4 regions of the Paenibacillus sp. J22P165 genome follow, and region 3 is predicted to be linked to each of the others. Evidence: riboswitches for the same ligand, from Rfam matches in the RefSeq annotation. Region 3 holds a riboswitch; each other region holds the start of a gene.
What was found. A riboswitch is a leader RNA that binds a small molecule or an ion and turns the genes downstream of it on or off. The one in region 3 is predicted to bind cyclic di-AMP.

Region 1 (3,807 bases), on a different contig from region 3:
CAATACTTTGACCTTGATATCTCCTACGATATAAGAGAGCACGAGTTTCACTCGATGGTCGCAATGTTGATAATTCTCCGATTGCCACACCACTTTGTTCATTACGCCTGTTTCACGTTCTTCCGCGATATGAAGCTGACCGAACATGACAGAAGCTGTTACGGAAACACCGATATCATCAGGTACCTTTACATCAATATCCCCTACAACGCCCTGAAGGATAACTGTCGTTTCCTTTTGTTCTAGAATTGCTAGCGAGAGATCCATATACGTTTCCCCCACCAAATACCACGTCGACGTATTCCTTAGAATCCACGGTTCACGACCAAGGCGAACACTATCGACAATCTTTTGCTTTTGTATATACGTATCATCCTTATGAGCCTGCTTAGATCGAATGAAAAATAAACCTAATGAAATCAACACAACGGAAATGACAATTGTGAGATGATCACCAAATAAAATGACGGCACCAATCCCCATCAGCACATAACCCTTGCGTTCTTTGCGTGAACGAACACGGTGAATGCCCAGCAAAATAAGGATTACGGCCACAATGGGAAAAAAGCCTACGGTATGATCTAGAAGCAAAAAAACACCGACTGCAATCAGCACAAGCGCTGTATTTCGGCTGCGGTTATTTTTCATTTCTTCTCCCATCGATGCACCTCCTCTGGCTGCTGCTTCATGTCTTCGTTCATACGATTCTTAGCATACCATAAGAATGGACGACCTCCAAGATGCAAATCCTTATAGGGCAAGGCTTTGCCTTTCATGGAGGTCACGCGCCAACGCTATTTTCGGTTATGCGGATCTCGCTCATCGCGAGTTCGCTGCTCCTGCTGCCAATCGTGCTGCAGCTTGGTACGCAGCGCGCGCAGTTCATGCTGAAGGTTGCCTCCGGCTTCCTTCAGCGTTTCCTTCGACAGGCGGCCCGCCACGCGGAGCCCCTGCAACGCTTCCCGGCCGAGTTCGCGGCCGGCGACCTCCAGCTCGCGCCATGTGTCGCGAGCTTCTTTGCCGTGCAGCCCGCTGCGCGGCTGCACATCCTCGGCTGCGTGCCCTGCACGCAGCCCGCGCAGTTCCTCTGCGAGCGCCAGGCACAAGTCCTGGCTGCTCGCGTACTGCGCGCGGTAGTGCTCGCAAGCGGCTTCCTCGCGCAGCTTCTCTTGCAGGGCGAGCCGCGCGAGATCCTCTTCGCCGGCGCGCATGGCAAGCTCCGCCTGCTCGCTGCGCAGCTTCGCCATCTCTTCTGCGCGAGCCATGTTGCTGCGCAGCGCAATCGTAGCCTGAAGCGCATCTTCATAGCGCTCCTCTAACTGAACTATCGTAGGGTTCCCTGCATACGCAGTACCTGGATTCGTTTTGCCTACAGTCTCTTGCCAGACGGTTTCAGCCATCTTGCCGATACGGTCAAATATATTAGTAGGATCAATTTCCTGTTTCTTATCATTCATATCAAAATCGCCCCTCATCCTCAGCCTCATCCTTCATCATACTTCTATCGTAGCGCAATATATGATGTTCTAAAACCGACTATCGACTGTTTTTGAACCTAGACCTAAGTCTAGTATGAGAAGCGTACAACCATATATTGGTCGTTGTTCGAGCATGGCGATGATGATAAAATATTTGAAGCCGAGTCTAGTGCGTAAATAAAGGCACTGGTACGGGGGACGAAATACTTGGGGTGAATATTTGCTTCGGCTTGGAGCAGACTAGGGAGAACCTTCTTCCCGAACCCGTCAACTAACCTCGAAGGCTCATGAAGGAGGATTACCAATTGAATAAGCTTACTAAAGGGTTAACTAGCCTTGCTGTGTCACTAACAGTTTTGGCAGGAGGCTTTCTTTCCCCATTTTCAGCCCAAGCAGCTGCAATGGAAGTGAAAGTGCAAGTCAATGATGACCTGATCCATTTCCCTGATGCGCAGCCATTTTTGGATGGCAACCAAATTACCCAAGTCCCGCTCCGGTTTGTAACCGAGAAGCTTGGTTATACAGTGAATTGGAAAAAAGATGGAAACCAGATTGAAGTAACACTAAATAATGACAAACATACGATTACCTTGGTTTCAGGTCAAAAAGAAGCTAACATTGATCAGGAAACCGTCGTACTAGATGGCGCTTCCCAGTATCAAAATGGGCGGGTTTATGTGCCGCTTCGCTTCCTTTCCACCGTTGCAGGTGTACCTGTCCATTGGGATGCTAGCAGTAAACTAGCTATTCTGAGTAAAGATGGCGGGCAACATGCACCGGATTATCAAGTTTTTGAGTCTACAGCTTATTCAGCAGATCCTTCTGAAAACGGTGGGTACGGCGCATTTGATTACATGGGTAATCCACTTGCAGTCGGCACAGTTGCTGTTGATCCATCCGTTATTCCACTTGGTACCAAACTTTATATTGAAGGTTATTCGTTTAATGGTCTTCCGCAAGGCGGAATGTACGTCTATGCAACCGATACCGGTGGCGCCATTAAAGGAAAACGAATGGACATCTTTATCCCAGGCTCGCGAAAATCTTTGCAAAGCTTCGGCATTCAGAAAATTAAAGTATACCAAATTCCAAATTAATTGCTTGGAAGAGCTGCCCCTTGAGAATCAGACAAGGGCAGCTCTTTTTGGTAGGTGAATGTTCCGATGCAATAAGGGCATTCGTCCAATCAACAGGTATTCGCCCTACATATGTTATATAGTGTTTAACCCATATTCATTCAAAACCGGAGGGGATACTATGTCAGCTGTAGTTGGTGGAACGCCAGGATACGGAAATTCCGTAGGTGTAATTCTTGTTCTTTATGTACTGTTGGTCATCATTCTTGCTACATTCTACTAGGACTATCTTCCGTTAATTCGTTAGATTGCAAAAAAGCCCAGCCTGCTGAAACTTCTGTCCATAGAAGCTTCCAGCAGCGGGCTTTTTTTCATTTATCAATAAAATTATAAGTTCATCCGTTAAAGCGTTGTATACATCTTCACACCATCACCACGCTGATACCCTTGTCCTCCAGGAGGCAACCAAATCAAACAATCCGCATCTTTGATCGACACCATGATACTTGACTTATCAATGCCCGCAGGTCGCACCCAGATGGTTCCTGCTTCGACACGTGTCGTTCCCCGAATATAACGGGGATAGGCAGAAGGTTTATCATAAGTCACATCCAGAAACGCTGTAGACGCTTTTGCCTCAGGACACTGACTCCCTAACATTTTCTTAATAATTGGCTTTGCGAATAGCTCGAAGCCTACAAATGATGCTCCTGGATTACCAGACAATGCGATGAGCAACTTGCCCTGCCATAAAGCCGCACTTGTTGGTGTCCCTGGCCGCATCGCCACTTTATTGAACAATAGCTTACCGTCGAATCGACCGAATAGCTCTACGAGAACGTCGTAATCACCTACAGAGACCCCGCCAGAAGTCAAAATAAGATCAACATCAGGCAGCACTGCTTCAAGCGCGGCTTCCACCTGCTCAGGATCATCCGTAAGTGCTGGCATGATCCATGCCGATCCACCTGCTGCCTCAACTTGTGCAGCCAGCATGTAGCTATTGCTGTTGCGGATTTTCCCTGGCTGCATCTCCTGTTCGACTTGTAACAGCTCTGAACCAGTCGAGAATATCGCTACCTTAGGCTTTCGGTACACCTCAACTTCAGAATAGCCGAAGGTCGCCAGAATAGCGGCATCTCCTGGGCCAATCTGTGCACCACGTGCAATCACGAACTCCCCACGTGCAACCTCGCCAGCGATTGGCGTAATATTACTTGCTGCTTGCACATTTTTCTTAATCCGTACTTTGA
Region 2 (3,807 bases), on a different contig from region 3:
CCGAAAGGTAGGGTTTTTGTCCATGTGAACTGAGGTGTCGTTCATCTAGCTCCATAGGGAAGTAAGAAACGGCCCAGTTGGATAACCTAAAACCAACATGAAGGGAGGTGCTGACAGATGGTCAATGAGGATTCGTTTGAAGAGGTATTCGAGCTGATGAATGCCGCTTTTCCAGAAACGGAAATAAGAACGTATGAGGGTCAGCGGGCGCTTTTACCTCATCCTAGTTACAGAATCGATGTTGAGAGAGATGCCCAGGGGCAATTGCTCGGCTTTTTGGCCAGTTGGAACTTTAGCACATTTCGATTTGTAGAACATATTGCTGTCAATGTTGCCATAAGAGGTGGTGGGATTGGTAAGCGAATGCTGATGAAGTACATAAGTAGTGCAAGCACGCCAATTGTACTTGAAGTAGAGCTTCCAACTACCTCAGATGCGACGCGGAGAATTGAATTCTATAAGCGCTGTGGTTTTCATTTGAACCTTTTTTCTTATGCACAGCCTCCACTGCGAGAAGGGCAAGCCATGCTTCCTCTCAACATCATGAGTTATCCGAGTCCTTTAACTGAAAGTGAGTTTAATCCCTGTAAGGAGATCCTGTTTACAGAGGTGTACAGGCAGCCAGTAGGCTACGTCTGAAGCATTTTGAAGACAGTTACTCTGAAAAGAGTAGCTGTTTTTTGTGCTTTTCGGCCTAAAAGGAAACACTTACCATCGTGCAAAAGTTGTCAAGCTAAAACGAACTGTGCTAGTCTAACATAGACAAAAAATGCCGAATCTCGGAGCATCGAAAGCTCCGGTACGGGGGACTTCTTTATTTGGGGTGAATGAATGCTCAGTTAGTCTAGTTTTAGGCTAATGGGGCTTACTAGGGAAAACCTCTTCCCGAACCCGTCAACTAACCTCGGAGGCTTCAAGGAGGCACAACGTTTTGAAACTTTTTACTAAAAGCTTTATTTGTTCATGCGCTATTTTAGGCGCAGCCATTACACTGTTCGCCGCGCCATCCGCGCATGCGGCAACGGATTCTTCTTCGGTGAAGGTTCAAGTTAACGATGACTTGGTGCAGTTCCCAGAAGTACAGCCTTTTATTGATAAGGCAGGTACACTCCAAGTGCCACTTCGCGTGTTGTCGGAGAAGTTAGGTTATCAAGTGGATTGGGCGAAGCAAGGCGATGAAGTTGTCGTCACACTCATGAACAAAGAGCAATCCATTCAACTTACTACTGACGAAGAGAAAGCGATCGTGAACAGTAAGTTAGTTGAACTAGAGAGCAGTCCTACGTTGCTTGAGGGAAGTACCTATGTTCCACTACGTTTCATTACAGAGACGTTTGGCTCTGAGATTGCGTGGAACGATGCGAATAAAATCGCCATCGTAGAACAAGACGGTAAAACTCATAAGCCAGCATGGATTGCACCCCCACCCGCAGCCCTAGCAGCTCCAGTGGCCAAGGTCGTTCAGTCATCCGTTTCAGCTCAAATTATTCAAGCTGCAACGACTTTTAAGGGGACGCCTTATCGATGGGGAGGAACGACACCCAAGGGCTTCGATTGCTCTGGATTCGTTCGTTATGTATACGAGGCCAAAGGCATTGAGCTGCCACGCACCTCCGTGCAAATGTACGATCAAGCAGGGACAAGAGTGACGGATTTGAAAGCGGGAGATCTTGTTTTCTTTGCTTCAGGTATTGTCAATCATGTGGGCATTTACATCGGAAATAATCAATTCATTTCCTCAACAACATCCGTTGGTGTGACGGTTGATAGTCTCGCTAGCTCCTATTGGGGCTCAAGATATGTAGGTGCAAAACGCGTACTATAAGACAGTTACTCAATATGGTATATGCAGGGTGAATAAGAGCGTATGTTCGCTGTGTCTTTCGCAAATGAAAGCATAGCGGCGGATGCTCTTTTTTTTGCGCGAAAATCTGCGATTTTTATCGAAATTTTGAGGATTATAGCCTATAATGAGAAAATGGTTGGAAGAAAGTAGGTGACGCGTACGACATGCAAGTTAGTGTCTGGAAAAGCTGGTTTCATAAAATTAAAATGTCGGGTCGAACAGATCGCATGTACAACGTGGAAACAGGTCCTGCCATTCCGGAAGACATTCGGGTCGTGATTAAGCAATTTTTTCATACGTATAACCATTTCAAAGGGGCAAGGCAATTCCAAACGGATACTTTTATTAAAGAAGTATTCTATGCAACGAAACAAGATCCGAAGGATCACCGCTCGATAGATGAGATGGAAAATTATATCCAGAGCAAGAACGTCAACCGTTTACGACTGAAATCGTATGTGATTGATGAATATCTGCGAATTGGTGAAAAGGTATGTATGATTGGTGTGACGCGGGAATTTAGCAATGCGCATCGAAATCGTGTGCTTTATTTTATCGTACAGGAAGAAGGCGCTTGGCGGTTTCATCATATCGTGAGATCACATCATGGGAAAATTATCGAGAAGTTTCAGGTGAAAGAACAGGTTGGATTTGTAGTTGGGGATGATAAGGTAGCGTTGCTCTTTCTAACACATGCAGATTCAGCGGATGCTTCCACGTTTATGTTGGGGGATTATGTACATACGGAAGGCTATTTGGAAGTGGAACAAGAGGTAAGCGGTCAGCTCTATTATCGGATTGTTCGGATGAATCGCGTACATTAAGAAGGTATAAGTCAGGATACAAGCGGCATGAATAGGCTTTGCTCTGTCGAGTAACGCTTATTTGGTGTGCGTGCAATTGGCGGTAGGCAAGTGGACAGGGTGCATCACCTTATGAAACAATAGAACTATCATTCATCAGGTAAAGATTATGTGCAACATGCTTGGAAGGGAGGCAAAGATGGAGAATGAACCATTGGAACTGCAGGCGCAGTTTTGGAAAAAGGTTAATGGTGAACAGTTAGGGCAGCTTCTGCAACAGATCGCGTTGAGCACGGAGTTGAAGCCAAGTGAGTTGGCTTTTGTGTGTATCGGGACCGATCGTTCAACTGGCGATTCACTAGGTCCACTCGTTGGCAGCAAGCTTGCAGAGCTAGGTTATCCGCATGTTATTGGTACGTTAGCGGCACCGTGTGATGCCAGTAACTTGGCAATTCGCTTGCAGGAAATTCCACCGAATGTCGTGGTGATTGCAATAGATGCTTGTTTGGGACAAAAATTAAGTGTGGGCTTATACCAGTTGTCGAACCAGCCGTTGGCACCGGGGAAATCAGTTGGTAAGGTGTTACCAGCTATTGGTGACTATACGATTGCTGCGATCGTGAATGTCGATGGACCAAGGCAGTATAATGTGCTGCAAACGACTTCGTTATATCATGTATTGCGAATGGCAGATGAAGTAGTTCGTGCAATAGCCTATGCAATTCCTTTGTAGCTGAGGGCAGCAAAGAGGAGAAAGATCGGAGTGATATGTGAGTGATAGGACCAGGAGGACCAGGGGGAATGGGGCGGCTGTCCGACCGGAATCGACCCAAGGCCAAGTTGAAGGATGTATCGATACGAAGGATTTTGCTATTGTTCAAAAGGTATTGGGGACAAATTATGGTGATTATTGGCTTGGCGCTGCTTGCGGCAGTGATTGGGCTTATTCCACCACTCGTTATGAAAGAAATTATTGATACAGCGATCCCGCAAGGGCGTGTAAAACTGCTGTCGGTTATGGCACTGCTGATGATTCTGTTGCCTGTGCTTAGCGGTGTGCTTGGCGTATGGCAAAACCATCTGAATACCAAAGTAACCCAAGGGGTTATTCGGGATTTAGGACAGTCTTTGTTTGTTAATTTGCAGCGGCAGTCGATG
Region 3 (3,807 bases):
TAGGGGGCGTAGGGAGATCCAAGCGAGAAATAGCCAAATGCCCTGCAACGAAAAGCTATATAGAAAGCTGCTTCGAAAATAGGCGCCCATTTCATGTTCAATCCGTAAAAGAAACATGCGATCAGCACTGCGAGTTAACGTTCGGATTGAGCTCGAAGCGATGAGTGGAACGAGCACGAGCAGGACGATCCACAGGTATGGATAATCTGTCGGAAGACGCTGTAATGTTTTTGCATAATAATAGGAAGAAACGATGACAAGAAACAACAAGAAGCCAATAAAGTTGCTGCGTGCAGCATACTGCCAATACCCCATGGATTCCTTCATATAATGTTGGAAACGCTGCTTCCATAATGCATGCGTGTTAAATGCATGTGTACTATTAGATAAATGACTCATGCCATGTCTCCTTGAACAAGCTTGTAAAAGATGTCGTCTAATGACGCCTGAGGCAACTTGGTTTGTGCGCGTAATTCGACTAAATCCCCTTGAGCTACCATGCGCCCCTTATGAAGAACGACATAGCCATCGCAATATTTTTCAATTGTAGACAAAATGTGTGAGGATATGAGAAAAGACGCACCTTTTTGTTTCATTTTAACCATTAATTCAAGCAAGGAACGAATCGCTAAAGGGTCGAGTCCGAGAAACGGCTCATCGATAATATATAAAGAGGGCTCGATCAGGAAGGCATTCATAATCATGACCTTTTGCTTCATCCCTTTGGATAAATGGCTCGCGAAGCTATTCAGCTTGTCTTTCATTTGGAACTGTTCTAACAAGGACTGGGAACGGGTTTCGTAATCCTCCTTGGAAACGCCGTAAGCCATAGCCGTTAATTCAAGGTGTTCGCGTATCGTAAGCTCTTCGTATAGCTCTGGACTTTCAGGCACATAAGCATATGTCGCACGGTAAGGTAATGGATTTTCGGCTAGTGTTAAACCGTTAATGCGAATGGACCCTTTTTGAGGTTGAAGCAGCCCGAGTATATTTTTGATGGTGGTACTTTTACCTGCACCGTTGAGTCCGATCAACCCCATCATTTCACCTTGACGAATGGAAAAGGTAAGATCATGAAGAACAGGTTTGTTGGGTAAATATCCACCGAATAAAGCGTTTACTTGCAAGATGGGACCCATCTCAATTGCCTCCCTAAATAGCAAATTATTGGTACTTTTTGATCAAATACTTCCAGAATCATTATAAACAAATTTGCATTTTTAGCCTAGTTTTGGTCATTATACTATGAAAAATAGCGTATACGTACGTTAAAGTTAGATAAATGTAGATATAATTGGGTTATATTCGAAAAATAATCGAAATTTAATCGATTTAGCCCTTTTTAACGGGTGTTAATCCCTTTACAGGTTGAGATTAACAGCGTAATATACTTTTCATAATAACTTAATATCCAATTTGCCAAATTTCCATTCGCTGAGTTCCAAATGTGGAAACGGGGGAACCACTGCAAGCTTAATTCGTATTCAAAATACAGTTAAGTAAGCAGATTGAGTAACAGGGGTGAATCATGGACGTCAAACGAATCGTTTGCGTCTGCGTAGGGCGACTCTCACGTCCGAATCCGTCAGCTAACCTCGTAAGCGTAAGAGAGGTAACGATTGTCGTGCGTGCTATTTGTATTTCATTATGCAAACTAAGCCAGCGAGAAGAGTCCTCTTCTTGCTGGCTTTTTGTCCTCATACAGGGTTTTACACAGATCGGAAGACATAAATTAACCCGGAATTCATAGGATGATGAATAGGTAAAAGGGGGGGACGACCAGATTCAGCAAGGCATTGTATGCTGATGATGGCGAGCATGTTAAGTTAAACTAAAAACCTTAGTCGCGTCAAATTTAATCATGCTGTAACCTGGCGGCGAGGCTTTGAAGGAGGACCGAAGAAGTGGGCAGTATCTCAATTAGCGAGACCCATGTAAAACGATCATCCAGCATGTCCTTCGCATTGCGATGGAAGCATGAAAACTTGCGTTTGATTTTAAGCCTAGCTATAATCTCAATCGCAATGACTTTCATGTTTTTGGTGTTGTTGTACGGAACGGCTACCAAGAGCGTATCCGTGGTTGTGAATGGACAAGAAACTATTGTGCACACGAAGCAATGGGTCCTGCAACGCCTACTGGATGAACAAGCCATAACGATTGGTGAGCACGATGAAATTTCAGCTTCACTCACGACCAAGCTCAAGGGTGGAGACAAATTTGTAATCGAGCATGCCTCACCAATTCAATTGACTGCTGATGGAAAGACCACCACTGTTTACACAACTGCAAGAACGGTAGAAAGTGCATTGCAACGTTTAAATATTGCACTTGGGGAGAATGACCGAATGACTCCCGAACCGACGGCCGCTCTAGCTACTGGCGATGAAATCAAAATCGTCCGTGTGAAGAAAGAGACGGAGGAAGTATCTGTACCGATCGCATTCGAAACAGAGAAAAAGAATGACGCGTCTTTACTTAAAGGGAAAGAGCAAGTCGTCCAAGAAGGTAAAGAAGGCGTATTGGTCAAGAAGAAAGAAAAGACTTTCGAAGACGGTGTTTTAGTCGCGGAAGCAGTTGTGGGTGAAGAAGTACAAACAGAAAGTGTTAAAAAGGTAGTTTCCGTAGGCACCAAAAACCCTGTGGTTGTTCTCTCTGCCTCTTCACCGAGCGTGGATGAGGTTTCCAAGAACGGTGTGACCTTCGGTTACAAACAAATTCTCAAAAACGTGAAGCTTACAGCTTATTCAGCGGGCGCTGCGTCGACAGGCAAAACCGAAGGCTCATCGGGCTATGGTAAAACCTACACAGGTACTACCGTGACCGAAGGTCGTACGATTGCGGTCGATCCGAAAGTTATTCCGCTTGGATGGTGGGTATACATTGAAGGAATTGGCTTCCGTCGCGCTGAAGATATTGGCAGCGGCGTGAAAGGTCAAATGATTGATGTGTACTATGAAGATCACGGCTATGCCAATAAATTCGGCACGAAGCAAGGGTACACTGTGTATGTGGTTGGCCCTACAAAACCGTCCCAAAACTAACGTGTAAACGGTAGTTGTGACGGGAACACTACTAAATACACGTAGCTTGGCATCTGCCTGCGCGAAAGAAGAGGAGACCCCTCTTCTTTTTCTGCGTACTGGGGAAGGAAAACGGTGATGATAAAAGAAATGATCGTTGTGGAAGGCAAGGACGATACGGCAGCCATCAGGCGCGCTGTGGAGGCGGATACGATTGAAACAGGCGGCTCCGCTATCGGACAAGCCGTCCTCAAGCGAATCGCGCTGGCACAGCAGCGCAGAGGCGTCATTATATTCACGGATCCGGATCACGCCGGTGAGCGGATTCGTAAAATCGTAGCAGCCAAGGTGCCTGGCTGCAAGCATGCTTTCATTACGCAGGAGCAAGCTGCGTATAAAGGTGATATTGGCGTCGAGAATGCGACGCCGGAGACTATCCGTAAGGCGCTTCAGAGCCTGCGGACGGAGTATGACGCTGCTGTCTCGCAGCTGACGATGGAAGATTTGATTGCTGCCGGACTCATCGTGCATCCCGATGCGGCAGCTCGTCGATTGACGGTAGGCAATGCACTTGGTATTGGCTATTGCAATGGCAAGCAATTTTATAAGCGATGCGCGATGTTTCAGATATCGCGAGAGGAATTCGAAGCGGCACTTGAGCATTTGAATTGATTGACGAGAACGAGAACCTATAGATACGAGGTCTATACTATGAATATAACCGGACAAGAGGTTGTTGTAACAGCAGAAGATGTGGCAACACCAAGTAAAACGAAACAAATTA
Region 4 (3,807 bases), on a different contig from region 3:
TGACGGCTGCGCCGACTTGCTTCGGCAATCGTACGCCCGCTTCACGAAGCGCTTCAAAGGTAACTTCCATCAACATCGCTTCAACGAGAGCTGGGAAAGGTACGGCTTCACGCGCGCTAGCCATGCTGATCAATAAAGAGCCTGGCACCATCTCCTGGTGAAACGTAAGCAGCGCTACATACACCGATGGCAGCAAGAGTGAAATCAGGATAAAACCATAACGAAGCCAGCGAATTAATGTAGAGATGACAAAGCGCTGATAATAATCTTCCGCTGATTGAAACAAGGAAAAAATGCTAATGGGAGCAATTAAAACAAAGGGCGTTCCCTCAATTAGAATGGCGAATCTCCCCTCCAGCAGATTGCCACAAGTCACATCGGGGCGTTCTGTACTGAGCAGCTGTGGAAAAGGAGAGTAAGGCGCATCCTCAATCAATTCCTCGATATAGCCACTCTCTAGGATCCCGTCTATCCGAATGCGTTGTAGTCGATTCCTGACTTCGACCAATAGCGATTCATTCACAAGTCCTTCTATATAAGCAAGGACAACATTTGTCTGCGTGTACTCCCCCATTTTCATCGCTTCCATTTTGAGCCTAGGACTCTTAATAATTCGACGTATTTGAGAGGTCGTGATTCGTAAGGTTTCGGTAAAGCCTTCCCTCGGTCCCCTGATACCCACTTCAGCAACTGGTTCTTCAATGCCGCGCTTCTCCCATTTGCATAATCCTAATGCAAGCCCTTTCGCTTCCTTGTCACACAGTAGAATCGGATTTCCATTGGAGAGATAATCGACACATTTCTTAAAAGTATGTACTTCATTGACTTCAGAGACGGATATTCTTCGCTCGACTAGCTGCCAAACCTCATGATTCTGCTCGGAATCCTCCCGGATCAGTGGTGCAATGACATACTCATCAACAGCTAAGGCATCCGATAAACCTTCTATATACACTAAAATGGCTTTGATTCTTCCACCAATTCGGACAGATCGAAAAACCACGTCTGAGCAATTATGGTAAATCGAGCGAAGCATTTCTTCATTTTTCTCTAAATCTCTATACAGTTTATGCTGATCTGCTTCTATCACAGATGGCAGCGGATTCTGACTTTGATTGTGAACTGTTGTATGTTTCCTACTTAACTTATTGATTAGCTTGCTGACCAAATCGCGTTCACTCATTGGGATATTCCCCTTCAACCACGTTCGTTACTTGTAGCGTGCACTACTTTTCCTTTTTTATGAAAATTTCTCGCTGTTTCTGCCATCTGGTCATAGGAAAGTCATTGATATCCCTCTAAAAAGAAGTCACGTTGTAGAATTCGTTAGAAATGAGTATGCCATCTCATTAAATCGACTGCCTTTCGGTCAGAGGGTCAAAAAACCGAGAATATCGGGTAAGTTTGCATTTTACAATCCACATTGATCGGCGTATGATTCATTTAACAAATGAATATTTCCAATATTAAACACTTAATTCCCATCATGGGAAACGGGGGAACCAACCGAAGCCATTTCAATCACACTTGGCTTCACGGGGTGAATCCTGGACTGTAACAAGTCTAGGTAGGACGCTCTCAAGTCCGAATCCGACAGCTAACCTCGTAAGTGCTTTGAGAGAGAATCACACCCTTACCTTCTTTCATTGAAGAAGTCCGAGAGTAGAGTTTCTCTACGCCTTAGGGCTTCTTTTTGCTATGTTCACTATCAACTAAATAAGGGAGGCCCTCCAGATGAGTGTAATCGAAATTAATAATCTGACGAAGACCTATGGGAACGCAAGAGGAATATCCAACATTAGCTTTACGATTGAGGAAGGGGAAATTTTCGGTTTTATCGGACCCAATGGTGCTGGGAAATCAACAACGATTCGAACGTTACTGTCTCTCATTTATCCAACAAGCGGTACTGCTCGTATCTTTGGAAAAGACAGCGTCAAGTTCGCCCCTGAGATTAGGCAAGAGATCGGTTATTTGCCATCCGAAGTGTTTTATTACGACAACATGAAAGTAATTGATCTGTTAAAGTACTCTGCGAGTTTCTACAAAAAAGACTGTTCCAAGAAAATGAAAGAATTAATTGAGATTATGGATCTGGATGTCACTAAAAAAATCGAGGATTTGTCTTTAGGTAATAAAAAGAAAGTGGGCATTGTTCAGGGACTGCTCCATGAGCCAAAGCTCATTATTCTTGATGAACCAACGAGTGGGCTTGATCCGCTCATGCAGCAAAAGTTTTTTGATTTGCTCGAAGAGCAAAATAAGAAAGGGGCTACGATATTATTTTCCTCCCACATATTAAGTGAAGTTCAGCGATTGTGTGATCGCGTGGCGATTATTAAAGAAGGAAAAATTGTTACGGTCGAGAAAATCAGCACGTTAAAAGAAAACAATTACAAGAAATTTAAGATCGACTCTGCCTATGTATTGGACACGAATTACTTCCAAATGCCTGGCGTCAATAATATTGAAGTGAAGGGGCATTCCACCAGTTTCTTATTTAAAGGCGATATTAATCATGTGATGAAACGAATTGCTGACATTGACATCGAGAATCTTTGGATCGAGGAACCAGATCTAGAAGAGATCTTCATGCATTACTACGAAAAGGAGGCCTAATCGGACAATGAACATATTTCTGCACGAAATGAAGGCTTACAGGAAAACAACCCTCATATGGACGCTTTCTTTAATGTTGATTGTCATTTTTTTCTTATCCCTTTTCCCCTCCATCTCCAAAGATATATCAGAGTTCTCTAACATATTGAAAGGGTATCCTGAGGGAATTCGAAAAGCACTCGGCATTGAAATTGAGAGCTTCGGGTCGATTCTAGGCTTTTATTCATATATTTTCATGTACATAACCCTTTGTGGCGCCATTCAAGCGATGATTCTGGGAACCTCAATCCTCTCCAAAGAAGTGAGAGAGAAAACAGCCGATTTTCTGTTGACGAAGCCCGTTAGCCGTACACGCATACTAACCGCCAAACTGCTGGCAGCCGTTGTCTTACTACTGCTTACATCAGCTATTTATACGATCACGGCAATCATTACGGCAGTTCAATTATCCCCAGATCAGTTTTCCGGCAACCTGTTCATTATGATTTCCAGTACGTTGTTCTTTGTTCAGCTCATCTTTCTAGCTATAGGCATCTTAGTATCCGTTGTTTTCCCTAGAATAAAAGCTGTGCTATCCGTGTCGCTGGGGACGGTCTTCGCCTTCTTCCTTATCGGTATGATCATAGCAACAAACGATAGTGGGACTAAGCGATATTTATCGCCATTTAAATATTTCGATACGAAATTTATTATTCATCATGCGAATTATGAAGCTGCTTATTTATTTGCTGCAACCGGAATTATCTTCGTTTTCGTGCTAGTCAGTTATCTCCTATTTACAAGAAGAGACGTCCATGCTGTATAACATGAATGAGAGGCGGATAGTCCTACATGAATATCTTTCTTAGAGAATTGAACGTTTATAAAAAGTCTATCTTCTTTTGGAGCATCGGCATCATATTCCTACTCGCCAGCGGGATGGCCAAGTATGAAGCTACAGCTTCCACTGGACAAATCAATGATCTGATCGCTGAAATGCCCAAATCACTCCAAGTCATCATGGGTGCAGGTGCCTTGGATTTATCGAAGGCAAGCGGATATTTCGCCATCCTCGTGCTGTACTTGTATGTCATGGCCACGATCCATGCAGCCATGCTAGGTGCGACCATTATTGCCAAGGAAGAACGCGATAAAACGGCGGAGTTTCTTTTTGTGAAACCCGTATCCAGAAGCACCGTCATCACCGCG

Region 1: linked by a shared signal. The riboswitch ahead of AC58QM_RS29545 (stalk domain-containing protein) and the one ahead of AC58QM_RS33290 (resuscitation-promoting factor) in region 3 are both predicted to bind cyclic di-AMP.
Region 2: linked by a shared signal. The riboswitch ahead of AC58QM_RS15115 (C40 family peptidase) and the one ahead of AC58QM_RS33290 (resuscitation-promoting factor) in region 3 are both predicted to bind cyclic di-AMP.
Region 4: linked by a shared signal. The riboswitch ahead of AC58QM_RS13930 (ABC transporter ATP-binding protein) and the one ahead of AC58QM_RS33290 (resuscitation-promoting factor) in region 3 are both predicted to bind cyclic di-AMP.

The regions. Positions count from the first base shown of each region.
Region 1 covers NZ_JCAUAP010000014.1:141,425-145,231, forward strand. The annotation lists gene liaF (cell wall-active antibiotics response protein LiaF) at 1-660, opposite strand, end outside; gene AC58QM_RS29535 (hypothetical protein) at 645-776, opposite strand; gene AC58QM_RS29540 (PspA/IM30 family protein) at 795-1,457, opposite strand; cyclic di-AMP (ydaO/yuaA leader) riboswitch at 1,627-1,779, shown strand; gene AC58QM_RS29545 (stalk domain-containing protein) at 1,784-2,575, shown strand; gene AC58QM_RS29550 (sporulation protein YjcZ) at 2,736-2,837, shown strand; gene AC58QM_RS29555 (molybdopterin molybdotransferase MoeA) at 2,957-3,807, opposite strand, start outside.
Region 2 covers NZ_JCAUAP010000005.1:552,784-556,590, reverse strand. The annotation lists gene AC58QM_RS15120 (GNAT family N-acetyltransferase) at 118-639, shown strand; cyclic di-AMP (ydaO/yuaA leader) riboswitch at 761-928, shown strand; gene AC58QM_RS15115 (C40 family peptidase) at 932-1,825, shown strand; gene AC58QM_RS15110 (hypothetical protein) at 2,011-2,670, shown strand; gene yyaC (spore protease YyaC) at 2,849-3,382, shown strand; gene AC58QM_RS15100 (ABC transporter ATP-binding protein) at 3,451-3,807, shown strand, end outside.
Region 3 covers NZ_JCAUAP010000022.1:12,247-16,053, forward strand. The annotation lists gene AC58QM_RS33280 (ABC transporter permease) at 1-399, opposite strand, end outside; gene AC58QM_RS33285 (ABC transporter ATP-binding protein) at 396-1,139, opposite strand; cyclic di-AMP (ydaO/yuaA leader) riboswitch at 1,423-1,619, shown strand; gene AC58QM_RS33290 (resuscitation-promoting factor) at 1,905-3,044, shown strand; gene rnmV (ribonuclease M5) at 3,162-3,695, shown strand; gene rsmA (16S rRNA (adenine(1518)-N(6)/adenine(1519)-N(6))-dimethyltransferase RsmA) at 3,735-3,807, shown strand, end outside.
Region 4 covers NZ_JCAUAP010000005.1:271,875-275,681, forward strand. The annotation lists gene AC58QM_RS13925 (spore germination protein) at 1-1,183, opposite strand, end outside; cyclic di-AMP (ydaO/yuaA leader) riboswitch at 1,462-1,628, shown strand; gene AC58QM_RS13930 (ABC transporter ATP-binding protein) at 1,735-2,619, shown strand; gene AC58QM_RS13935 (DUF2705 family protein) at 2,627-3,424, shown strand; gene AC58QM_RS13940 (DUF2705 family protein) at 3,451-3,807, shown strand, end outside.